DNA from 3 places in the Streptomyces flaveolus genome. Region 2 is predicted to be linked to each of the others. Evidence: riboswitches for the same ligand, from Rfam matches in the RefSeq annotation. Region 2 holds a riboswitch; each other region holds the start of a gene.

Region 1 (7,896 bases), on a different contig from region 2:
CGCATACCGGCGGGCGGCACTGCTGAGCCAGGAATTCGCCGCCTGGTACAACGACCTCTGCTCGCTCCCGAAGGAAATAGCGGGCGACGAGGTCCACAATCTCGGAATCAGTCTCATCACCCATCATCAACTGACTCTGGAAGAAGCGATAGAAGAAGTCCGGCGACGCGTGGAGGAATGCATCACAGAATTCCTCGCCGTCGAACGGGACGTATTACGGTTCGCCGACGAACTCGACGACGGAACCGTACGCGGAAAGGAACTGGGCGGCGCCGTGCGGGCCAACGTCGGCAATATGCGGAACTGGTTCAGTTCCGTCTACTGGTTCCACCACGAGTCCGGCCGGTACATGGTCGACAGCTGGGACGACCGGTCCACGCCCCCGTACGTCAACAACGAAGCGGCAGGTGACGAATGACCGTCGAGTCCTCCCCCAAGTCCTCGGTTTCGCTCGGACAGGGGGCGCCCCCATCCCCTGATATCCGGACCGATCACGCCCCGGAGCTGCGCGAGCCGCCCGTCGCGGGCGGCGGCGTCCCGCTCCTCGGCCACGGCTGGAAACTGGCCCGCGACCCGCTGGCCTTCATGGCCCAGCTGCGCGACCACGGCGACGTGGTGCGCATCCGGCTCGGCCCGAAGACCGTGTACGCGGTCACCACTCCGGCGCTCACCGGCGCCCTCGCGCTGAGCCCCGACTACCACATCGCCGGCCCGCTGTGGGAGTCGCTGGAGGGCCTGCTCGGCAAGGAGGGCGTGGCCACCGCCAACGGCCCGCTGCACCGGCGCCAGCGGCGCACCATCCAGCCCGCCTTCAAGCTCGACGCGATCCCCGCCTACGGGCCGATCATGGAGGAGGAGGCGCACGCGCTCACCGAGCGCTGGCAGCCGGGGCAGACGATCGACGCCACCTCCGAGTCCTTCCGCGTCGCCGTGCGCGTCGCGGCCCGCTGCCTGCTGCGCGGCCAGTTCATGGACGAGCGCGCCGAGCGTCTGTGCGTCGCCCTCGCCACCGTCTTCCGCGGCATGTACCGGCGGATGGTCGTCCCGCTCGGTCCGCTGTACCGGCTGCCCCTGCCGGCTAATCGCGAATTCAACAACGCGCTGGCCGATCTGCACCTCCTGGTCGACGAGATCATCGCCGAGCGCCGCGCATCCGGTCAAAAGCCGGACGATTTGCTGACGGCTCTGCTGGAGGCCAAGGACGACAATGGCGACCCGATCGGGGAACAGGAGATCCACGACCAGGTCGTCGCGATACTCACCCCCGGCAGTGAAACCATCGCCTCCACGATCATGTGGTTGCTTCAGGCACTTGCCGAACACCCGGAACATGCCGACCGCATACGCGACGAAGTCGAAGCGGTCACCGGTGGGCGCCCTGTGGCATTCGAGGACGTCCGCAAGCTCACGCACACCGGCAATGTCATCGTGGAGGCCATGCGTTTGCGTCCCGCCGTATGGGTATTGACGCGGCGCGCCGTGGTCGAGACGGAACTCGGTGGCTATCGCATTCCGGCCGGGGCGGACATCATCTACAGTCCGTACGCAATCCAGCGCGACCCGAAGTCGTACGCCCGCAACCTGGAGTTCGACCCGGACCGATGGCTTCCGGAACGCGTGACGGAACTGCCGAAATACGCCATGCGGCCGTTCAGCGTGGGCAATCGCAAGTGCCCCAGCGACCACTTCTCCATGGCCCAGCTGACGCTGATCACGGCGGCACTCGCGACCAGGTACCGCTTCGAGCAGGTGGCGGGCTCGAACGACGCCGTGCGCGTCGGCATCACGCTGCGTCCCCACGACCTGCTGGTCCGGCCCGTGGCGAGGTGAGCACGACGGGGACGCGTCTCAGGCGGCGGCCTCGGGGCCCCCGAAGGCGCGCCGGTAGGCGTGCGGGGTGGTGCCGAGAGCCCGGACGAACTGGTGTCTCAGGGCCGCCGCCGTACCGAAGCCGGCGCGCCAGGCCACCGCGTCCATCGTCTCGTCCGTCGCCTCCAGCAGCCGCTGGGCCAGCAGCACGCGCTGGCGCAGGATCCAGCGGTAGGGAGTCGTGCCCGTCTCCTGCTGGAAGCGGCGGGCGAAGGTGCGCGGCGACATGTGCGCCCGCGCCGCGAGCTGCTCGACGGTGACCTCCTGGTCGAGGTGCTGTTCCATCCAGGACAGCACCTCGCCGACGGTGTCGCAGGAGGAGCGGGGCAGCGGCCGCTCGATGTACTGCGCCTGACCGCCGTCCCGGTGGGGCGGTACGACCATGCGCCGGGCGATCTTGTTGGCGACCTCCGGGCCCTGCTCCTTGCGCACGATGTGCAGACAGGCGTCGATCCCGGCGGCGGTGCCGGCGGAGGTGATCACCGGGTCCTCGTCGACGTAGAGCACGTCCGCCTCGACCCGCGCCCCCGGGTACTGCCGGGTCAGCTCGTCGGCGTGGTGCCAGTGCACCGCGCACCGCCGCCCCTCCAGCAGCCCCGCGGCGCCGAGCACGAAGACCCCCGAGCAGACGCTCAGCACCCGCGCCCCCCGGTCCACGGCCCGCCGCAGGGCGTCCAGCAGCGCGGGCGGATACACGCGGCGGGCGTAGTCGCTCCCGGCCGGCACGGTGATCAGGTCGGCCTCGTCGAGCCGGTCCAGCCCGTACGGCGTCGAGACGGTGAGCCCCCCGACGTGGGTGCCCAGCGTCGGGCCCTCCGCGGACACCACCGCGAAGTCGTACACGGGCAGCCCGTCGTCGCTGCGGTCGACGCCGAAGACCTCGCAGACCACGCCGAGTTCGAAGGGATGTGCGCCGTCCAGCAGAACGGCGGCCACGTTCTTCAGCATGCCGTCAGTGTGCCTCGAAAGTGGCAGGAAATCGAGGCCCTACGGCAGTCCTGCCACTCACGGTAAGGAGTCTGGAGCGCGACAGTGGTGTCTATGAACGCAGACCAGACAGAAGCCCTGATCGGAATGCTCCTGACCTTCGGACTCCTGGTCCTCATGGTCCTCCCCTCGGTGATCGGCATCGTGCGCGACCGGCGCATCGATCGGCAGATCAGGGAGGCCCAGGAGGACCGGGAGAACCTGGAGGACCGGGAGTCCGTCCCACGGAGGGAGACTCAGAAGTCCTCGTCCAGGTCGACGGTGCCCTCCACCGCCACCTGGTACGCCGAGGGACGACGCTCGAAGAAGTTGGTCAACTCCTGAACGCCCTGGAGCTCCATGAAGGAGAAGGGGTTCTCGGAGCCGTACACCGGGGCGAAGCCGAGCCGCGTCAGACGCTGATCGGCCACGCACTCCAGGTACTGCCGCATCGAGTCGGTGTTCATGCCCGGGAGGCCGTCACCGCACAGGTCGCGCGCGAACTGCAGCTCGGCCTCGACGGCCTCCCGCAGCATGTCGGTGACCTGCTGCCGCAGCTCGTCGTCGAAGAGGTCCGGCTCCTCCTTGCGGACGGTGTCGACCACGTCGAAGGCGAACGACATGTGCATCGTCTCGTCGCGGAACACCCAGTTGGTGCCGGTGGCCAGGCCGTGCAGCAGGCCCCGGCTGCGGAACCAGTACACGTAGGCGAAGGCGCCGTAGAAGAACAGGCCCTCGATGCACGCGGCGAAGCAGATGAGGTTGAGCAGGAAGCGGCGGCGGTCGGACCTGGTCTCCAGGCGGTCGATCGACTCGACCGAGTCCATCCACCGGAAGCAGAACTCGGCCTTCTCCCGGATCGAGGGGATGTTCTCCACGGCCGCGAAGGCGGCGGCGCGGTCGTCCGGGTCGGGCAGGTAGGTGTCGAGGAGCGTCAGATAGAACTGGACGTGGACGGCCTCCTCGAACAGCTGCCGGCTCAGGTACAGCCGCGCCTCGGGGGAGTTGATGTGCTTGTAGAGGGTCAGCACCAGGTTGTTCGCGACGATCGAGTCGCCCGTCGCGAAGAAGGCCACGAGCCGTCCGATGAGGTGCTGCTCCTCGGGGCTGAGCTTCGCGAGGTCGGCGACGTCCGAGTGGAGGTCGACCTCCTCCACGTGCCAGGTGTTCTTGATGGCGTCCCGGTAGCGCTCGTAGAAGTCCGGGTAGCGCATGGGGCGGAGAGTCAGTTCGAAGCCCGGGTCGAGCAGGTTCTTCGTGGTGTCGTTCATCACTGGCAGGCCTCGCAGGACTCGGGGTTTTCCAGGGAGCAGGCGACCGCTTCGGGGTCCGGGGCGGCCTGCACGGGCACGGTGGCCCGGCCGGCGGCGCGGGCGATGCGGGTCGCCGGGCGGGAGCGCAGGTAGTACGTGGTCTTCAGGCCCTGCTTCCAGGCGTACGCGTACATCGAGGAGAGCTTCCCGATGGTCGGCGTCTCCAGGAACAGGTTCAGCGACTGGGCCTGGTCGAGGTACGGGGTGCGGGCGGCGGCCATGTCGATCAGGGCGCGCTGCGGGATCTCCCAGGCGGTGCGGTACAGCGCGCGCACGTCCTCGGGGATCCACGCGAAGTCCTGCACCGAGCCGTTCGCCTCGCGCAGCGCCTCACGGGTGCGGGCGTCCCACACGCCCAGCCGCTTGAGGTCGTCGACCAGGTACGAGTTGACCTGGAGGAACTCGCCGGACAGCGTCTCGCGCTTGAACAGGTTGGACACCTGCGGCTCGATGCACTCGTAGACGCCCGCGATGGAGGCGATCGTGGCGGTCGGCGCGATCGCGAGGAGCAGCGAGTTGCGCAGCCCGGTCGTCGCGATGCGCTCGCGCAGGGCAGCCCAGCGCTCCGGCCAGGCCGCCCGGACGTCGTAGTGGTCGGGGTGCAGCACGCCCCGGGCGGTACGGGTCTTCTCCCAGGCCGGCAGCGGACCGTTCCGCTCGGCGAGGTCGGCGGACGTCTCGTACGCGGCGAGCATGATCCGCTCGGCGATGCGGGTGGACAGGTCCCTGGCCTCGGGGGAGTCGAAGGGCAGGCGCAGCTGGAAGAAGACGTCCTGCAGGCCCATCGCGCCGAGGCCGACCGGGCGCCAGCGGGCGTTGGACCGGCCCGCCTGCTCGGTCGGGTAGAAGTTGATGTCGACGACCCGGTCCAGGAAGGTGACGGCGGTGCGGACGGTGGCGTCCAGCCGTTCCCAGTCGATGTCGCCGCCGGTCACGAAGGCGCCCAGGTTGACCGACCCGAGGTTGCAGACCGCGGTCTCCCCGTCGTCGGTGACCTCCAGGATCTCCGTGCAGAGGTTGGAGGAGTGGACGGTGTGGCCCGGCTCGGCAGTCTGGTTGGCGGTGCGGTTGGCGGTGTCCTTGAAGGTCATCCAGCCGTTGCCGGTCTGCGCGAGGGTGCGCATCATGCGGCCGTACAGCTCACGGGCCGGGAGGGTCTTCCTGGCCAGGCCCTTCGCCTCGGCCTCCCGGTAGGCCGCGTCGAACTCCGCGCCCCACAGGTCGACCAGCTCCGGCACGTCCGAGGGCGAGAACAGCGACCAGGGTCCGTCCGCGTCCACCCGGCGCATGAACTCGTCCGGGATCCAGTGGGCGAGGTTCAGGTTGTGCGTGCGGCGGGCGTCCTCGCCCGTGTTGTCCCGCAGCTCCAGGAACTCCTCGATGTCGGCGTGCCAGGTCTCCAGGTAGACCGCCGCCGCGCCCTTGCGCCGGCCGCCCTGGTTCACCGCGGAGACCGAGGCGTCCAGCGTCTTCAGGAACGGGACGATGCCGTTGGAGTGCCCGTTGGTGCCGCGGATCAGCGAACCCCGGGCGCGCACGCGGGAGTAGGCGATGCCGATGCCGCCGGCGTGCTTGGAGAGGCGGGCGACCTGGTGGAGGCGGTCGTAGAGGGAGTCCAGCTCGTCCTTGGGGGAGTCGAGGAGGTAGCAGGACGACATCTGGGCGTGCCGGGTGCCGGAGTTGAAGAGGGTGGGGGAGGAGGGCAGGTAGTCCAGGCGGCTCATCAGCCCGTAGAGCGCGGCGACCTCGTCCACCGAGCGGAGTGTGTCGTCCTCCGCGAGCCCGGCGGCCACGCGCAGCAGGAAGTGCTGGGGGGTCTCGACGACCTTGCGGGTGAGCGGGTGCCGGAGCAGGTAGCGGCTGTACAGCGTGCGCAGCCCGAAGTAGCCGAAGCGGTCGTCGGCGGCCGGGTCGGTCAGCGCGTCCAGGCGGGCCGCGTGCAGCCGTACGAACCCGGCGGTGCGGTCGGCGATCAGTCCCTCGCGGTGGCCGGTGGCGACGGACTCGGTGAAGGAGGTGACGCCCTGGGAGGCGGCCTCGGCGCGGATGCCGATGGTCAGCAGCCGGGCGGCCAGCCGGGAGTAGACCGGGTCCTCCGAGATCAGGCCGGCCGCGGCCTCCGTGGCCAGCTCCCGCAGCTCCGCCTCGTCGGCCCGCGCGGACCGGCCGCGCAGTGCGGCGGCGGCGACCCGGCCGGGGTCGGCGTCGGGGAGGTCGGCGGTGAGGTCGGTCAGGGTCCGCAGCAGGGCGGCACCGGGTCCGTCGGCTTCCTCGGTCACGGGGGTCGCAGAAGCCGTCGCAGCGGACGCTGAGACCGGGTCGGCTGGCGCGATGGTCACGTGGGGCACTCCCTCGCTCGGCACGGGGCCAGGCGGAGGGCGGGGGCAGCTCACGAGCGCACGCGGCGTCGCGTCCACCGGCCCATTCCGCGAGGCCCGGACGTCATGGCACCCGGACCGGGACGGCCGGGCGCACTGTCGGCAGGTCCTCGGACTGAAGCCCGTGCGCGCTCACGCGGGTACGCGAACACACACAAGTACACCGTTGCGGGACAGTTCCGGATTCGCACCGGATTCCCCTGCGGCGACAGCGAGCATGAGCATACATCTTGTGCCGGGTTCCGCGAGCACCCCCAGATGTTGTGCCGCGCCGGTGTCAGAGCGTCAGTTGGTAGGTGAGCAGCGTGATGTCGTCGAGCTCCGGCAGCGGGTTCCAGTCGCGGTCGGGCGTGCGGGTGAAACCCAGGCGTTCGTAGAGCCGGTGGGCGGTGCGCATGGTCCGCTGGGTCGACAGCACGACGCGTGCGCAGCCCTCGACGGCCCGCGCGCGGTCGACACAGGACCGTACGAGGGCCTCGCCGACACCGCGTCCCCGCGCGTCGTGGGCGACGGCGAGCATGCGTATCTCGGCCTCGCCGGGCCGGGCGATGTCGGCCATGGGGCCGCCGGACGGCACGAAGGTCACGCCGCCGAGGACGCGGCCGTCCGCGGCGGCGACCAGGAGCTCCGCGGCGGCGGCCCGCTTGGCCGCGTTCCGCAGTTCGCCGAGGTAGGGGTCGCTCCCGCCGAAGTCGAGGAGGCCGTCGTGGAGATAGGCGTGGGCAGTGATGTCGCCGAGGGCCCCGTACTCGTCGGGTGACGCCGGCCGGATCGCGAAGTCCATGGGCCGAGTGTGCCCGACGGGCACGACGACGGGCCGCCGGATTTCTCCGACGGCCCGTCGCTCGCGGGGGATCAGTGCGAGGTGCCCGCGGTGGCCGGGGGCAGCTCCACCTGGACGCCGGGGTCGCCCGCGTCCGCCGTGTAGTCGCTCGGCCGGGTCTCGTCGATGCCGTCGGGTGCCTTGGCGGCCTTCAGGACGAACGTCAGGACCACGGTGACCAGGACGTTCAGCACGAACGCGGTGAGACCGATGTAGCCGATCTCGCCGATGCCCGGGATCTCCTTCGAGGAGCCGCCGAAGTGCGCCTGCGTCGGCGAGGCGACCCCGTACGCGGCGGCCGTGCCGTAGACCATGCCGACCGCCCAGCCGGCGAGCAGGGCCCAGCGGTGGAACCAGCGGGTGAACAGGCCGCCCACCAGGGCCGGGAAGGTCTGCAGGATCCAGATGCCGCCGAGCAGCTGGAAGTTGATCGCGACCGTCTTGTCCATCGTCAGGACGAAGACCAGGGCGCCCACCTTCACCAGCAGCGACACCAGCTTGGAGACCTTGGTCTCCTGCGCCGGGGTGGCGTCGGGCTTGATGAAGT
Region 2 (7,896 bases):
CCAGCAACTGCGCGAGCTGCGGCCCGAACATGCTCACCGCCGACAGGAACGGGGAGCCGGTGGCCCGGAACACCAGCGTGCCGAGGGCCAGGCCGCCGATCGTCTGGGCCGCGGCGAAGGCGGCGAAGGAAAGCAGGAACGGAGTGAACTCCGGGGTGCGGAACAGGGAGCGGTAGCTGCGCATGCGTCGAAGTCTCGGATCGGCCGGGGCGGCGTGTGTACTGTTTCGCCGACACGCGAAAGGTCGTACGTATGGGCTTGTGGCAGATCGGCACCGACACCCTCGCCCGCAGCCGGTTCGTGCTCTCGCCGTTCGCCGAGACGTTCGCGAGCCTGAAACTGCTGCACGCGGGGACCGGTGCCCACCAGGGCGAGGAGGCCTGGCTGCACACGCACCTGCCCGGTTACCGCGCGCGCCTCGCCGCCGACCCGGTGGCCGCCCCGCTCGTGCGGGCGGCACTCGGCACCTCCTGGATCGCCGACTTCTTCTGCCCCACCTCGTGCATCGGCGAGAGCTTCGAGGAGACCGTGACCCGGGTGCGGGCGACCCCGGCCCGGCAGGCCCGGGCCGACCTCGGAGTGTCTCTCGGCGGCCCGCTCCCCGCCGTGCTGGAGCGGGACGACCTGCCCGAGCGGGCGACCGTGCTCCTGACGTACGTCTGGGACGAGACCGTACGGCCGTACTGGGAGCGCCGGCGGCGCATCCTGGAGGCCGACATGGTCGCCCGCATGGCGCAGGTGAGCCAGGGCGGCTGGGCGGCCGTGCTGGACTCGCTGAAGCCGGGGGCGCGGTGGATCGGGGAGAGCCGCCTCCAGGTCAACCCGAACGCCCGTCCGCCACGGGAGATCGCCGCGGGGGCCGACCTGCTGTTCATGCCGGTCACGCCGAGGACCAGTTGGGTGTCGTGGGAGGGGCAGGAACGGTACGCCGTCGTCTACCCGTGTCTCGGCGTGCTGGCCGACGACCACGACCGCCGGCCGGTACCGGCCGCCCTCGGGGCGCTCATGGGTACCGCGCGGGCGGGACTGCTGGTGCTGCTCGGGACTCCCATGAGTACGACCCAGCTGGTCGCCGTCACCGGGAGGGGCCTGGGATCGGTGGGCGGGCATCTGCGGGTGCTGCTGGAGGCGGGCCTGGTGCAGCGGCGAAGGTCCGGGCGGTCGGTGCTGTACGTCCGTACGGCGGCCGGGGAGGTGCTGGTGAAGGCATCGGGGGCGGGCACCGACGAAGGCGGGGAGCCGGAACAGCGAAAGGCCGGGAGCCCGCCCGTACGAACGCCGTGAGGCTGGACCGAGGAGTTCCGTCCCTCGACCGGACGCTCACGCGCCGCAGCGTGAGCTCCTGCTCGGACCCGCACCTCCGGTGTCGTGCTGCCCCGGACGACCAGCCGGGGCGGGATCGTCAGGTCGGAGTCGGGCACGTCGTTCTCCGGGGCGGGCAGCTTCGTCGCCGCGCGCTTCGTCCCGGGAGGGGCCGGGGGCGGCGCCTCCGACATGGCCAGCCCCCGGTGGTGTGCGCGATCCGTGGCCGTCCGGGCAGGCCGGGGCAGACGCCGGGCGAGGGTTCGACGACGGGGCGGTGATCCAGGGAGCGTCGACGAGCTCGTCGACTGCACCGAGTCGCGGGCGGCGAACATGCGGTTCTTCGGTACCCCTTTCACGCCGTGACCGATCGCACGGTCCGGCCCGACGGCGGACTTGATAGCCTCATCGGGCCAGTCGAGCCACACCCGAGGCCAGGGAATCCGGTGCGAATCCGGAACTGACGCGCAGCGGTGAGGGGGACGGGCGGGGCACTACGCCACTGGGAGACCGGGAAGGCGCCCCGACCGGACGAACCCGAGTCCGAAGACCTGCTGGCACCTCCGCACCCCGGCGTGGAGGAACGTCCGTAGGCCAGGCTCCGCGTACGAGCCCCGACCCCAAAGGCATGCCCGTGCTCCGCAGCCCCGCCCTTCACCGCACTCCGGCCCTTCTCCTCTCGTCCGCCCTGCTGCTCACCGCCTGCGGCTCCTCCGGCGACGACGACGCGAAGCCGGAGAGGACCTCTGCCGCCGGCTACCCGGTCACCCTCGACAACTGCGGCCACAAGGTCACCCTGAAGTCGGCCCCGAAGCGGGCCGTATCCCTCAACCAGGGCACCACCGAGATCCTGCTCTCCCTCGGCCTCGCCGACCGCATGGCCGGTACGGCCACCTGGACCGACCCGGTGATGAAGGGCCTGGAGAAGGCGAACGCGACCGTGCCCCGGCTCGCCGACAACAACCCCTCCTTCGAGAAGGTCCTGGACGCCGAACCCGACCTCGTCACCGCCTCGTTCGTGTCCACCCTCGGCAAGGGCGGGGTCGCCACCCGCGACCAGTTCGAGAAGCTCGGCGTGCCCACCTACGTATCCCCGTCCGACTGCTCGGCGGGCAAGGACAACGACAGCGGCGGCGACGGATCGCGCAGCGAGCCGCTCACCCTGGAAACCGTCTACGGCGAGATACGCGACCTGGCCCGCGTGTTCGGCGTCGAGGAGCGCGGCGAGAAGCTCGTCGCGGACCTGCGGCAGCGGGTGAGCACGGCCACCGCGGGACTGGGCGCCTCGGACGTCTCCCTCATGTACTGGTTCGCCAACTCCCAGTCGCCCTACCTGGCCGGCTGCTGCGGCGCGCCCGGCGCCATCACCCGCGCGGTCGGCGCGAAGAACGCCTTCGCCGACACCCATGACGAATGGCCCCAGATCAACTGGGAGACCGTCGCCGACCGCGACCCCGACGTCATCGTGATCGGCGACCTGACCCGAAAGCAGCAGACCGCCGAGACGGCCGAGGCGAAGATCCGCTTCCTGGAGACCGACCCCGCCACCCGCAATCTCACCGCGGTGAGGAAGAAGCGGTACGTCCTGCTCAGCGGGCAGGCGATGAATCCGTCCGTCCGGACGATCGAGGGGATCGAGAAGGTCGCGGCCGGGCTGCGCGACTTCGGGCTCGCCAAGTGAGCACCCGCAGCCTGCTGCTGACCGGCGGCGGCCTGGCGGCGCTGATCGCGTCGATCGCCGTGGCCGTGACGATCGGACCGGCCGACATCTCCACCGGCGACGTGTGGGCCGCCGTCGCGGCCCATCTCGGCCTCGGTGAGAGCACCTTGGCGCCGCTGCGGGACGGAATCGTGTGGAACCTGCGGATGCCGCGCACCCTGCTCGCCGCCGTATGCGGGGCCGGACTCGCGGTGTGCGGCACGGTCATGCAGTCGCTGCTGCGCAACCCGCTCGCCGACCCCTTCGTCCTCGGGGTCTCCTCGGGCGCGTCCACGGGAGCGGTCGCCGTGGTCGTGCTGGGCGTCGGCGGGGGAGCGGTGTCCCTGTCGGCAGGCGCCTTCCTCGGGGCCCTGCTCTCCTTCGGCCTGGTGCTGCTGCTCAGCCACACCCTCGGCGGCAGCACCGACTGGGTCGTGCTGTCCGGGGTGGCGGCCATGCAGCTGTTCTCCGCGCTGACCTCGTTCATCGTCCTCACCTCGGCGGACGCGGAGACGACCCGAGGCGTGCTCTTCTGGCTGCTCGGCTCGCTCACCGGTGCCGACTGGGGACAGGTACTGCTCTGCGCCGTCGCCCTGGCCGTGGTCCTCGTCATCTGCCTCGGGTACGCCCGTACGCTCGACGCGTTCGCCTTCGGCGACGAGGCCGCCGCCGGACTCGGGGTCCAGGTCGCCCGCACCCGCCTGGTCCTTCTCTCCCTGACCGCGCTCCTCACCGCCGCCCTGGTCAGCTGCGCCGGCGCGATCGGCTTCGTCGGCCTCGTCCTCCCGCACGCCACCCGTGCCCTCACCGGCTCCGGGCACGCCCGCCTGCTCCCGGTGACGGCGTTGACCGGAGCCGTCTTCCTGGTCTGGGTGGACACCGTCGCCCGCACCGTTCTCGACCCCCAGGAGGTTCCCGTGGGCGTGGTGACGTCCCTCATCGGCGTGCCGGCGTTCGTGGCCGTCCTCTACCGCGGACGGAGAAGGGCATGAGCAGCCTGCACGCGGACCGCGTCGTACGGCGCACCGGCGACAAGGTCGTCGTCGACGGCGTCACCCTCACCCTGCGCCCCGGCGAGACCGTCGGCTTGCTCGGCCCCAACGGCTCGGGCAAGACGACGCTGTTGAGGCTGCTGTCCGGGCTCCTGGCGCCCAGTGCCGGAGTCGTGACCCTGGACGGGCGCCCGCTCACCGAGGTCGGCCGCCGATCCGCCGCCCGCCGGATCGCCACCGTCGAGCAGCACGCCCACACCCAGACCGAACTGACCATCCGGGACGTCGTCGCCCTCGGCCGCATCCCACACCGCCGAGCCTGGACCCCGCCGACGGCGGCGGACGCGGAAGCCGTCACCCAGGCCCTGCTGCGCACCGGACTGACCGACCGGGCCGGTCAGTCCTGGCACAGCCTCTCCGGCGGCGAACGCCAGCGGACCCAGATCGCTCGTGCCCTCGCCCAGGAACCCCGTGAACTCCTCCTCGACGAACCCACCAACCACCTCGACATCCAGCACCAGCTCGACCTCCTGGAACTGATCGCGAGCCTGCCCGTCACCACCGTGATCGCCCTGCACGATCTCAACCTCGCCGCGATGTACTGCGACCGTGTCCTCGTCCTCCGCGACGGCCGCGCGGTCACCGAGGGCACCCCGGCCGAGGTCCTCACACCCACCCTCATCGCCCAGGTCTACGGCGTCCACGCCGAGGTCACCCACGACCCCGGCCACCCTGTGATCCGCTTCCTGCGCCCGGCCGCCCGGGAAGAATCTCCCCGGAAAGGGGGTGGGACGAGCGATGCCTCGACAGCGCCCTGAAGCGGCTGACACGGACCGCACCGCCGCCGGACCGGCACCGTGCCGCGTCGTCGTCTGCCGGGACTGCTGCTGCGGCACTTCGAAAGTCACCGGTGTGGATCACGACCGGCAACTCGCGCGCCTCGCCGAGGAGGTGCCCGTCCGCGTCTCCGACTGCCTCGACGTGTGCGAACACGCCAACGTGATCGTCGTCCAGCCCTCCGCCGCGGCCCGCGCCGCAGGGGCCCGCCCCGTCTGGCTCGGCCTCGTCAACGACCCCGGCGCCACGGAGGACATCGCCGCCTGGGTCCGGGCCGGCGGTCCCGGCACCGCCCCCTGCCCCGACATCCTCGACCTCTACGTCTTCACGCCACCCCGCAGAGCACGCTGAGTGCGGAAAGCCGATCCGGTCACGTGGTGGTCAGCCGGGTGCTTGCCGCCCACGGGCAGCGTGCGGTGGTACGGCCACACCCGTGGACTCCCGCACCACGAGACGGGGCGTGAGGGTCTCGGACTGGATGTCCTGCCCCGCGATGCGGCGTATCAGCAGGTCGACGGCCCGGCGACCCTGCTCGGCCACGGGGGAGTGAACGCTGGTGAGCGGCACGGGAAGTTCCGCCGCCAGGGGCGTGTCGTTGTAGCCGGCCAGTGCGAGGTCGCGCCCGAGTCGCAGTCCGAGGTCACGGGCGGCGCCCGCGGCTCCGATGGCCGCGAAGTCGTTCACGGCGAAGAGGGCGGTCGGCCGGTCCTGTGACGTGGTGAGCAGGTGGAACGCGGCGCGGCGTCCGCCGGCCGTGTCGAAGGCCGAGTGCACGACACGCTGTGCCGGCAGCGGCACGCCCGCCTCCCGGTAGTACTCGACGAACCCCTGGGCCCGGTCCGCTCCGGTGCTGGCGAAGGGTTCTCCGGCGATGACGCCGACGCGGGTGTGCCCCAGATTCAGCAGATGCTCGGCGACCAGCCGGCCCCCCAGCCGGTCGTCACAGGTGACGGAGGTGTGCCCGGCATCGGTGCGGCGGTTGACGAGGACGAAGGGGGTGGTCCGCAGGGCGGGCAGGGTGAGGGCGGCGCCGTCCAGGTGCGCATCGCCGATGATCACACCGTCGACACGGCGGGCCAGCACCATGGCGATCCGCTCCTGTTGGAGGGCAGGATCGTCGTGCGTGTTCGTGACGAACGCCGACAGGCCGTGCGCCGACGCGGCCTCCTCGGCGCCTTCGTAGATCGTGGCCATCACGATCTCGGACAGTCGCGGCACGAGGACACCGATGAGGTTGCTCCGGCGGGTGCGCAGACCTGTCGCCAACGGGTTCGGCCGGTAGCCGAGTTGGTCCGCGAGCTCCCGGATGCGGCGGGCGGTGTCGCCCGACGCCGCGCGGGTGCTGTCGTTGTGCGACCCGTTGAGCACCCGCGAGACGGTCGACACGTGCAATCCGAGTCGCTCGGCGATGCCCTGGAGCGTCACTGGACCTTCGGCCGCCATGACCGCACCCCGCCCTTCGTCCACTGTCCCGCCCGTGCTTGCGGTGGCACCCATTGTCGCGTACGCCGACGAGGCGAGGCCCGCCGCGGTGCCGGAGCCGGCGCGTGCCGGGCAGCGAGGGCTGAGCGGGTTTCCCCAAACGTTTGGCGCAAACGTTTGGGCACGTGCATACTGACGCCGGACGGGCACCTCAACTCTCATGGCCGACAGCTCAGTTGGGTCGGCTGGTCGACTAAGGGGCGAAATGGAACGGGTGGATTTCCCCGATCAGGTGATCGCGGCGTTCCGGGAAGCGGCCCGGGGCACCGGCTGGGGCGAGGCGTGCTACAGCGTCGGGGGGCGAATGCGCGGTGGCTCCTGGTTCGCCCTGATCGCATCCTTGCTCTTCGCGGTTGTCATCGGTGGCCTGACGACCTGGTTGCTGGTCTTCCTGTGGCCCGAGGTCCCGTTCCAGGGCGTCATGGCGTTGTCGTTCGGTTACCTCATGACCCTTCTGACGCTGTGGCTCGCCTGGGCGTACCGGCCCGGCGCCCGCCACCCGGCGACCTGGGTCGTCGTCTGGGAGGAAGGGCTGGCGTGGCTTTCGGAGGGCGGCGCACCGGTGGTCCTGGCCTGGAACGAGATCGCGGGAGCCTGGCACACCGTGACGTCGGTGCGGGACCAGTACGGCAAGGAGTTCCGACGGGACCACAGGCTGGAGGTCCAGCCCGCGGCGGACCCCGCCCTCCGCGGCCGGCTCCGGCTCGATCCCGGCTTCCCCTGTGTGGCGGAGATAGCCGCGTTCGTCACGGCGCGGGTGTACGCGCCCTGAGAGGCGTCAGGCCGCGGCGAAGGCCTGACGTGGCGCTCCCCCTGCCGGTCATGAGCACGTCGGCCGCCCGGACCCGGTGGAGGCGAATGAGGATGTCGTAGGCCCGCCCGAGGGCGAGGGCGAGGGCGGGCAGGGAGGCGGGGGTGAAGGTGGAGCCGGCGTCGTACGTCGGCCGGGCGCGGCCGAGCCAGGTGCGTGCCGCGGCGGGCGCGGTCCGCAGCCCCCACCAGGAGGGAGAAGCCGAGGCCCGAGTGGGTGGCCGCGCCGAGTCTCCGGCTCGGATCACCGGGTGGTGACCTTCTGGACGGTGGTGTCATCGGGGCTCAACCGGCGTCCGTCGGCGGACAGTACCTCCAGGGGGCGCAGGCGCTGTTCCTGGCGGCGGTCGACCAACTGTGAGTGCGGTTCGCCGGGTGCGAAGAAGTTCTGTTCGCCCCATTGACGCAGCGCCACGATGACGGGGAAGAGTGCCTTGCCCTTCGGGGTCAGCGTGTATTCGCGGTAGGCGCTGCCGTCCGAGGCGGGGACGGATTCGAGGATCCCGCCGGCGACCAGGGTGCGCAGACGCGCGGTGAGGATGTTCTTCGCCACGCCGAGGCTGCGCTGGAACTCCCCGAAGCGCCGGCTTCCGTCGAAGGCGTCCCGCACGATCAGCAGGGACCACCAGTCGCCGATCGCGTCCACCGACCGGGCGACGGGACATTCGCTGTCGTCGAAGCGTGTTCTGCTCACCATGGCGTCCCTCAATCTCACGATGGTTGCAACATGCTACCAGCTCGGTTACCGTCACTTCTGGTAGCAAGATGCAACCA
Region 3 (7,896 bases), on a different contig from region 2:
AGCCCCACCGCGTTGCCGACCCGGGAGTGCTTGGTCGGATACGCGGTGAAGACCAGCGCGAGCTTCTTCTCGGCGTTCGGCTTGTGCTTGAGGGCCGCGTGCCGCACGGCGATCCCGGCGACCCGCCCGGCCCGCCCGGGGTCGGCCACGTACACCGGCACGTCGTCGGGGCCCTGCTCCTTGAAGGAGAACGGCACCGTGATCAGGCGGCCGTCGAACTCCGGGATCGCGACCTGCATCGCCGCGTCCATCGGGGAGAGCGCCGCGTCGGACGCCTCCCAGGCGGCCCGGGACGAGGTCAGGCAGAGCCCTTGCAGCACCGGGACGTTCAGGTCGGCCAGCGCGCCGATGTCCCACGCCTCCTCGTCGCCGCCCGCCGACGCCTGCGAGGCGTGGGTGCCGCCCGCGGCGAGGACGGTGGCGACCAGGGCGTCGGCCCGGCCCAGCAGCTCGTACAGCGCGGGGTCCGCGCCGCGCAGCGAACCGCAGTACACGGGCAGCGCGTTGGCGCCGCGCGCCTCGATCGCGTCGCACAGCGTGTCCACGAACGCGGTGTTGCCGCTGAGCTGGTGGGCACGGTAGAAGAGCACGCCGACCGTCGGGCGGCCCTCCACGAAGGACCGGGAGCCGTGGACGCCGTACTCCGGCATCTTCCGCGGCTCGTCGAAGCCCTCGCCGGTCAGCAGCACCGTGTCCGACAGGAACCCGGCGAGCTGCGTGAGGTTGTCCGGGCCGCCCTCGACCAGATAGCGCAGCGCCTGCGCCACCACACCGGCCGGCACCGACGACTCGGCCATCAGCTCCGCGTCCGGCACGCTCTCGCCGCCGAGCAGCACGGTCGGAATCCCGGACGCCTTCAGCGCGGCGAGCCCGTCCTCCCAGGCGCGCTTGCCGCCGAGCAGGCGTACGACGGCGATGTCGGCGCCCTCGACCAGCCCCGGCAGGTCCTCCCGGACGTCGACCCGGGTCGGGTTGCCGATCCGGTAGGCGGCGTCCGACGCACGGGCCGCCAGGAGGTCCGTGTCGGCGGTCGACAACAACAACACTGTGCTCATGCGGGCGCTCCCGGTGGAATGAAGGGCAGTCCTTGTGGCGCGCCGGACTCGATGAGCCGCCACAGCGCGTCCGTGTCCGCGTGCTGTTCGATCAGGTCGCCGAGCCGGTCGAGCTGCTCCTCGCGCAGCGCGGCGAACGAGGTGTCGGGGGCCGGCACGAAGCGGCGGCCCGCGGCGGCGGCCACCTCGCGCAGGAACGCCCGCCGGAAGCCGTCCGACTCCAGCGAGCCGTGCCAGTGGGTGCCCCAGGTCTGGCCGACCCGGCAGCCGTCCAGGAAGGGGACGCCGCCCGTCACCTCGGCGACCCCGTGGTGGATCTCGTACCCCTCGACGCGCTCGCCGAGGGCCTCGCCGACGGGCCGCGTGAGGGTCTTCTCGCGGGCGAACCGCACCCGCACGGGCAGCAGTCCGAGCCCGTCCACGTGCCCGGCGCGGGACTCGACCTCGTCCTCGATGTGCTCGCCGAGGAGCTGGAAGCCACCGCAGACGCCGAGCACGGGCCGGCCCTCGGCGACCCGGCGCGCGATCGCCTCCGCGAGCCCCCGCTCCCGCAGCCACTCCAACGCCCGTACCGTCCCGCGCGTCCCCGGCACGATCACCAGGTCGGCGTCGGCCAGCTCCTCCGGCCGGTCCACGAACCGCACCACGACACCGGGTTCGGCGGCCAGCGCGTCGACGTCCGTGAAGTTGGACATCAGCGGGACCGCGCAGACGGCGACCCGCAGCACGTCCTCGCCGACCGGCGGCGCGACCACGGACTCCCGCACCGTCCCGCGCAGCGAGACCCTCAGCCCGTCCTCCTCGTCGATCCCGAGCCCGTGCCGGAAGGGCAGCACGCCGTACGTCCGCCGCCCGGTGAGGCCCCGGAGCATGTCGATGCCGGGCTCCAGCAGTGACACGTCGCCCCGGAACTTGTTGACGAGGAACCCGGCGACCAGCGCCTGGTCCTCGGGCGACAGCAGCGCCACCGTGCCGAAGAAGGACGCGAAGACGCCCCCGCGGTCGATGTCGCCGACGACGAGGACCGGGAGCCCGGCGCCCCGGGCGATCCCCATGTTCACGATGTCCGTGCGGCGCAGGTTGATCTCGGCCGGACTGCCCGCCCCCTCGCAGATCACCGCGTCGTACGTGCCCCGCAGCTCGGCCAGGCAGTCGAGCACCGTGCCGAGCAACTGCCGCTGCCGCCCGCCGTGGTAGCCGCGGGCGCTCATCTCCCCGACCGGCTTGCCGAGCAGCACGACCTGGCTGCTCTGCTCGCCGCCCGGCTTGAGCAGCACCGGGTTCATCAGCGCGGTCGGCTCGACGCGGCACGCCTGCGCCTGCATGGCCTGCGCCCGCCCGATCTCGGCGCCCTCGCGGGTGACGAAGGAGTTGAGCGACATGTTCTGCGCCTTGAAGGGCGCGACCTTGACGCCCCGGCGCACCAGCCAGCGGCAGATCCCGGCGGTGACGACGCTCTTGCCGGCGTCGGAGGTGGTGCCGGCGACGAGGAGGCCACCGTTCATGACGTACGTCCCTTCCTGCTGACCCCGCGGACGAGCAGCCGCGCGCCCGCGCACACGCCCAGCGCCAGCCAGCCCACGCGCCGGGACAGCCGTACGGCCCGCTCGATGTCGCCGGATCCGGCCCGGACGGCGCGTCCCGCCGCCCCGTTGAGCACCGGCCGGTGTTCGACCCGGCCGCCGTACGAGAGCGTCCCGCCGAGCCGCACGCCCAGGGCGCCCGCGAAGGACGCCTCCACGGGCCCGGCGTTGGGGCTCGGGTGCCGCGCGGCGTCGGCACGCCAGGCCCGCACGGCGCCCCGGGGGTCGCCGCCGGCCACGGTGGTCAAGGCGGCGGTCAGGCGGGCGCCCGGCCAGCCCGCGAGGTCGTCGAGGCGGGCCGAGGCCCAGCCGTAGCGGCGGTACCTGGGGGACTTGTGGCCGACCATGGCGTCCAGCGTGTTCACGGCCCGGAAGCCGAGCAGCCCCGGCACTCCCGCCACGGCGCCCCACACCAGGGCGCCCACGACCGCGTCGGAGGTGTTCTCGGCGACGGACTCCACGACGGCCCGGGCGATCCCGTCGGCGTCCAGCGCCTGCGGGTCCCGTCCGCACAGATGCGGCAGCCGGGCCCGGGCCGCCTCGACGTCCCCGGCCTCCAGCGCCCGTCCGACGGCGCGGGCCTCCCGGGCCAGCGAGGTCCCGCCCACGACGGCCCAGGCGGCGGCGCCGGTCAGTGCGACCAAGGCGGCGGGGGAGCGGCGGACGGCGCGGGTGGCGGCGGTTCCGAGGACGACGGCGCCACCGGCGCACACGGCGGTGTGCAGCGCGCCCCAGCCGCGGTGGTCACGCCACAGCACCCGTTCCACGGCACCGGCGGCACGGCCGAACGCGGCGACCGGGTGTCCGCGGCGCGGATCGCCGAGGAGGAGGTCGCCGAGAAGGCCGGCGGCGGCGCCGTACGCGAAGACGCGTTCGGCGCGCACGGCTCAGCCGGCCGTGGGAAGGGACAGCGGAAGTGCGTCTCTGGTGAGCCCGGAACGGCAGCCGCGCATGGCGATATGTCCTCACTCAGGGTGTCCACGCCCTGGTTCGACGAAATCGGCGGTGAGAGTTCCTGGCTCCCGGGGCCGTACGTGCGTACTGCCCCGGTGACAGTGGCGGGACCGCGCCGGACTCGCACCGGCTTCCTCTCCTGCCGCCGTAATGGCTCCGGCAGTCCACCACGGCCCGCGAACACCCGTCAACTTGCTGTTGACCTGCGGCGGGGGAGTGTGCGAAGGCCCACACACGGGTGGTGTGCGCCGGCACGGAAAAAGCAGCGGGGCGCGGGACGGTGGAGTCCGTCCCGCGCCCCGCGCACGGTGTGCGCCCTGCCGGTCAGGCGACGATCAGATAGATCCCGTACGCCACCGCCGCCGCGCAGGCCGCGAAGCAGGCGTAGGCGCCGGTGACCGCGAGCACCGCGGAGCCGCCCTGGGCGGTGGCCCGCTCCTGGCGGGAGAGGCCGACGATGCCGAGGGTGAACAGGGCCACCAGAGCCACGGTGGCCACGAGACTGACCCCGAAGACGGAGCCGAGGGCTGCCCAGTCGATTGTCATGGCGGTTCTCTTCCTTCGTACCCGGACGCGGGCTCAGACGGTGGTGACGGCCGACGGGGTCTTGGTGTCGGCGCCGGCGGGCGGGGCCGCGACGGTGGCGGTGAGCTCCTCGCTCACGCCCGCCGGGGGCGGGGTCACGGCGGCGATCGCCGTGGTCACCACGCCGGCCGGCTCGGGCTCCGGCGCGTCGTCGCCGTTGACGTTGGTGTGGTCGACGACCTCGCGCCGGGAGATCCGCCAGATCGCGAAGCTGGAGGCGACCAGGAAGACCGCGACGAGCGCCGTGCCCCAGTCACCGAAGCCGCAGACCCACTCGGCGAGCGCGGCGACCAGGGCCGCGGCCGGCAGGGTCAGGCCCCAGGCGACGAACATGCGGGTGGCCGTGGACCAGCGGACCACGCCGCCCTTGCGGCCGAGGCCCGCGCCCATGACCGAGCCGGAGACCGAGTGCGTGGTGGAGAGGGAGAAGCCGAGGTGGGAGGAGGCCAGGATGACCGTGGCGGCGCTGGTCTGGGCGGCGAAGCCCTGCTGCGGCTGGAGGTCGGTCAGGCCCTTGCCCATGGTGCGGATGATGCGCCAGCCGCCGAGGTAGGTGCCCAGCGCGATGGCCAGGCCCGCGGACAGGATGACCCACACCGGCGGGTTCGCGCCGGGGGCGAGGGCGCCGCCGGCGATCAGGGCGAGGGTGATGATGCCCATCGTCTTCTGGGCGTCGTTGGTGCCGTGGGCGAGCGAGACCAGGCCGGCCGAGGCGATCTGCCCGACGCGGTAGCCCTTCTCCGCGGCCTTGCCGTCGGCCTTGCGGCCGAGCGAGTACGTCAGCCGGGAGGCGAGCATCGCCGCGACGCCCGCGACGATCGGGGCGGCGACGGCCGGCAGGAGCACCTTGGTGACGAGCACGTCGCCGTGGACGGCGCCGATGCCCGCCGAGGCGACGGCGGCGCCGATCAGGCCGCCCATGAGGGCGTGCGAGGAGCTGGACGGGAGCCCGACCAGCCAGGTCAGCAGGTTCCAGAGGATCGCGCCGACCAACGCGGCGAAGATGACCTCGGGACGGATGCCGGTCTCGTCGACGAGACCTTTGGAGATCGTGTTGGCGACCTCCACCGAGAGGAAGGCGCCCACAAGGTTCAGCACGGCGGACATGGCCACCGCGACCTTGGGTTTGAGTGCACCGGTCGAAATGGTCGTTGCCATCGCGTTCGCGGTGTCGTGGAAACCGTTCGTGAAATCGAACGCGAGTGCGGTTACCACCACAATCGCGAGGATCAGCGAGAAGCTTTCCATTTACCCAGGCAATCGTTCGAGGTCATTGGCGCGTCGAACGTAGGTAACCAGGGTGAACGGAAGATGAACTGGACCGGGCGTCATGGTGACCGGAAACGGGGTCGTGACCTCCGCGAACGCCTGCGCTGCGTGCCCGCGCCGACGCTCTCCGGAGACGTGCCTGGCAGGATCGCCGTGGGGCGCCGGACCGCGGCGCGGCACAGGGCGTGCGGGACGCCCGACGGGAGGCGTGAACTGTGACGGAATCGCGGGTCGGACAGGTGTCCGCAGGGGAGTCCGAGGCCTGGGAGGCGCTCGTCGCGACGGCCCGGCGGACGGTGTCCGACGGGCTCGTGGTCGGCACCTCCGGCAACGTCTCGGTACGGATCGGCGACACGGTGCTGATCACCCCTTCGGGTGTGCCCTACGACCGTCTGGCCCCCGGCGACGTGACCGGCGTCGACCTCGACGGCCGGCAGGTGCTCGGCACCCTGGTCCCCACCAGCGAGCTGCCCATGCACCTCGCCGTGTACCGCACCACCGACGCCCGCGCCGTCGTCCACACCCACGCCGTGCACGCGACGGCGGTCTCGCTGCTCGTCCCCGAGCTCCCGCTGGTCCACTACATGGCCGCCGCGCTCGGCGGCCCCGTCAGGGTCGCCCCCTACGCGACCTACGGCACCGACGAACTCGCCCGCCACATGCTGGCCGCCCTCACCGACCGCACCGGCTGCCTCCTGCGCAACCACGGCACGATCACCTACGGCACCACCCTCGACCAGGCCTACGACCGCACCGCCCAGCTCGAGTGGATGTGCCGCCTGTGGCTGACCGCCTCCTCGGTCCCCGGCCACACCCCGTCCCTGCTGACCCCGGCCCAGCTGGACGAGGTGACGGAACGCCTGCGCGGCTACGGCCAGCCGACCTGACGGGCCCCTGCCGGGCAGCCGTCCGTCGTCACGCCGAGTGACGTGCGCCCCGGAGGGCAGGCGCCCGGCGGGCCGGCCCACGCCGGGGACCGCACGGGCGGCTGCGGAGGCGGCCCGGACGAGCGGCTTCCGCTCCGCCGGTGCCAGGTCCGGATGCGGGTGCTCGGCGGCTGCGGGCCGCCGGGTGTGCGCCGCCCGTCGCGCCGGGCCCGAAGTGCCGGCGCCCGCCGCTCGGCCAGGGAAGTGTCCGCTGCTCGGCGGGGATGCGACGGTGGGCGTCCTGCCGGGCCGGCGGGCGGGCGCGTGGGTAGGGGCGTGGTGTGTGGCGTCCGTCGCTGGGCCCGGGGGCGCCCGCTGCTCGGCACGCCGCGGCGGTTGTTCCGCCGGACCGGGTCGGCGGTGCCCTGACCAGGGAGCGGGGCGGCGACCGGTCCTCGCCGGACGAGGCGGAGCCGGGGGTTACGGGGCGGGTTCGGGGGTACCGGCAGTCGAGCCGGCCCATGGCCCCGGGCCCGGCCGGGCGTCGTCACTCCGTGTCGTCCGCCCGCTGGCCGCCCACGGACTCCACCGGGAGACTGGCCCCATGCGCACTGTCACAGCAACGGCCGCCGCAGTCACCGCAGCCCTGGCGGCGGCCGGCGCAGCGAGCGTCGCCGCCGGCCGACTGGCCAGCGACGCCGCCCTCAAGGCGCCCCCCGGTCGGCCCCTGCCCACCGAACCCCGCCTCACCGTCCACGGCACCGCCGCCGGGCAGATCACCCTCACCCGGGACCTCGCCGCGCTGCGCCCCGGCCGCTACGGCCTCGCGGGCGACGCGTCCCACGCGGTCGTCGGCCCGGTCCTCAGCACCGCCCAGCACGGCGCCGACACCGTCGTACGCCGCCTCGAGAGCGTCACCCACGGCACCTTCGACACCGGCGACCGGGCCTGGCTCACCCCCAACCTGTACGTCGGCACCCCCGGCACCGCCCTGGGCCTGGACTACACCGACGTCGACGTCCCCGGCGAACTCGGCCCGCTCCCGGCCTGGTTCGTGCCCGGCGCCCGTCCCACCTGGGTCATCGCCGTGCACGGCCTCGGCACCACCCGGGAACATGCCCTGAACCTCATGGCCCCCCTGCACGGCCGGCACGTCCCGGTTCTCGCCCTCGCCTACCGCGGCGACGCCGGCGCCCCGCCCTCGCCCGACGGCCTGCACCACTTCGGCGAGACCGAGTGGCACGACCTGGACGCCGCCGTCCACTACGCCCTCGACCACGGCGCCCGCCAGATCGTCCTGCTCGGCTGGTCCACCGGCGCCACCATGGCCCTGCGCACCGCCGCGCACTCCGCCGCTCGCGACCGCATCGCGGGGCTCGTCCTGGACTCCCCGGTGCTCAGCTGGGAGACCACCCTGCGCGCCCTGGCCGCCGCCCGCCGCACGCCCGGCGTGCTGCTGCCGCTCGCGGTCCGCGCCGCGCAGGGCCGCGCCGGACTGCACGCCGACGGCGCCGCCGGCCAGGCCGTGCGCGAGGCCCTCACGGTGCCGACCCTCGTCTTCCACGGCCCCGACGACACGGTCGC

What was found. Region 2 has a riboswitch for cobalamin ahead of ACIRG6_RS07905 (ABC transporter substrate-binding protein). Riboswitches for the same ligand answer to the same signal wherever they lie in the genome.
Region 1: linked by a shared signal. The riboswitch ahead of ACIRG6_RS10465 (ribonucleoside-diphosphate reductase subunit alpha) and the one ahead of ACIRG6_RS07905 (ABC transporter substrate-binding protein) in region 2 are both predicted to bind cobalamin.
Region 3: linked by a shared signal. The riboswitch ahead of ACIRG6_RS32145 (cobalamin biosynthesis protein) and the one ahead of ACIRG6_RS07905 (ABC transporter substrate-binding protein) in region 2 are both predicted to bind cobalamin.

The regions. Positions count from the first base shown of each region.
Region 1 is NZ_JBIWKU010000003.1:206,632-214,527, reverse strand. Features, by position in the region: gene cyc1 (epi-isozizaene synthase) at 1-418, shown strand, start outside; gene ACIRG6_RS10485 (bifunctional albaflavenone monooxygenase/terpene synthase) at 415-1,830, shown strand; gene ACIRG6_RS10480 (helix-turn-helix domain-containing protein) at 1,849-2,817, opposite strand; gene ACIRG6_RS10475 (hypothetical protein) at 2,911-3,180, shown strand; gene ACIRG6_RS10470 (ribonucleotide-diphosphate reductase subunit beta) at 3,093-4,106, opposite strand; gene ACIRG6_RS10465 (ribonucleoside-diphosphate reductase subunit alpha) at 4,106-6,487, opposite strand; cobalamin riboswitch at 6,611-6,751, opposite strand; gene ACIRG6_RS10460 (GNAT family N-acetyltransferase) at 6,804-7,310, opposite strand; gene mctP (monocarboxylate uptake permease MctP) at 7,382-7,896, opposite strand, start outside.
Region 2 is NZ_JBIWKU010000002.1:562,680-570,575, reverse strand. Features, by position in the region: gene ACIRG6_RS07915 (MFS transporter) at 1-184, opposite strand, end outside; gene ACIRG6_RS07910 (ArsR/SmtB family transcription factor) at 253-1,284, shown strand; cobalamin riboswitch at 1,700-1,875, shown strand; gene ACIRG6_RS07905 (ABC transporter substrate-binding protein) at 1,931-2,983, shown strand; gene ACIRG6_RS07900 (FecCD family ABC transporter permease) at 2,980-3,993, shown strand; gene ACIRG6_RS07895 (ABC transporter ATP-binding protein) at 3,990-4,811, shown strand; gene ACIRG6_RS07890 ((2Fe-2S) ferredoxin domain-containing protein) at 4,792-5,181, shown strand; gene ACIRG6_RS07885 (LacI family DNA-binding transcriptional regulator) at 5,212-6,273, opposite strand; gene ACIRG6_RS07880 (hypothetical protein) at 6,518-7,084, shown strand; gene ACIRG6_RS07875 (winged helix-turn-helix transcriptional regulator) at 7,367-7,819, opposite strand.
Region 3 is NZ_JBIWKU010000013.1:178,261-186,156, forward strand. Features, by position in the region: gene cobN (cobaltochelatase subunit CobN) at 1-1,055, opposite strand, end outside; gene ACIRG6_RS32140 (cobyric acid synthase) at 1,052-2,560, opposite strand; gene ACIRG6_RS32145 (cobalamin biosynthesis protein) at 2,557-3,522, opposite strand; cobalamin riboswitch at 3,629-3,776, opposite strand; gene ACIRG6_RS32150 (hypothetical protein) at 3,917-4,138, opposite strand; gene ACIRG6_RS32155 (inorganic phosphate transporter) at 4,172-5,425, opposite strand; gene ACIRG6_RS32160 (class II aldolase/adducin family protein) at 5,662-6,333, shown strand; gene ACIRG6_RS32165 (alpha/beta hydrolase family protein) at 6,917-7,896, shown strand, end outside.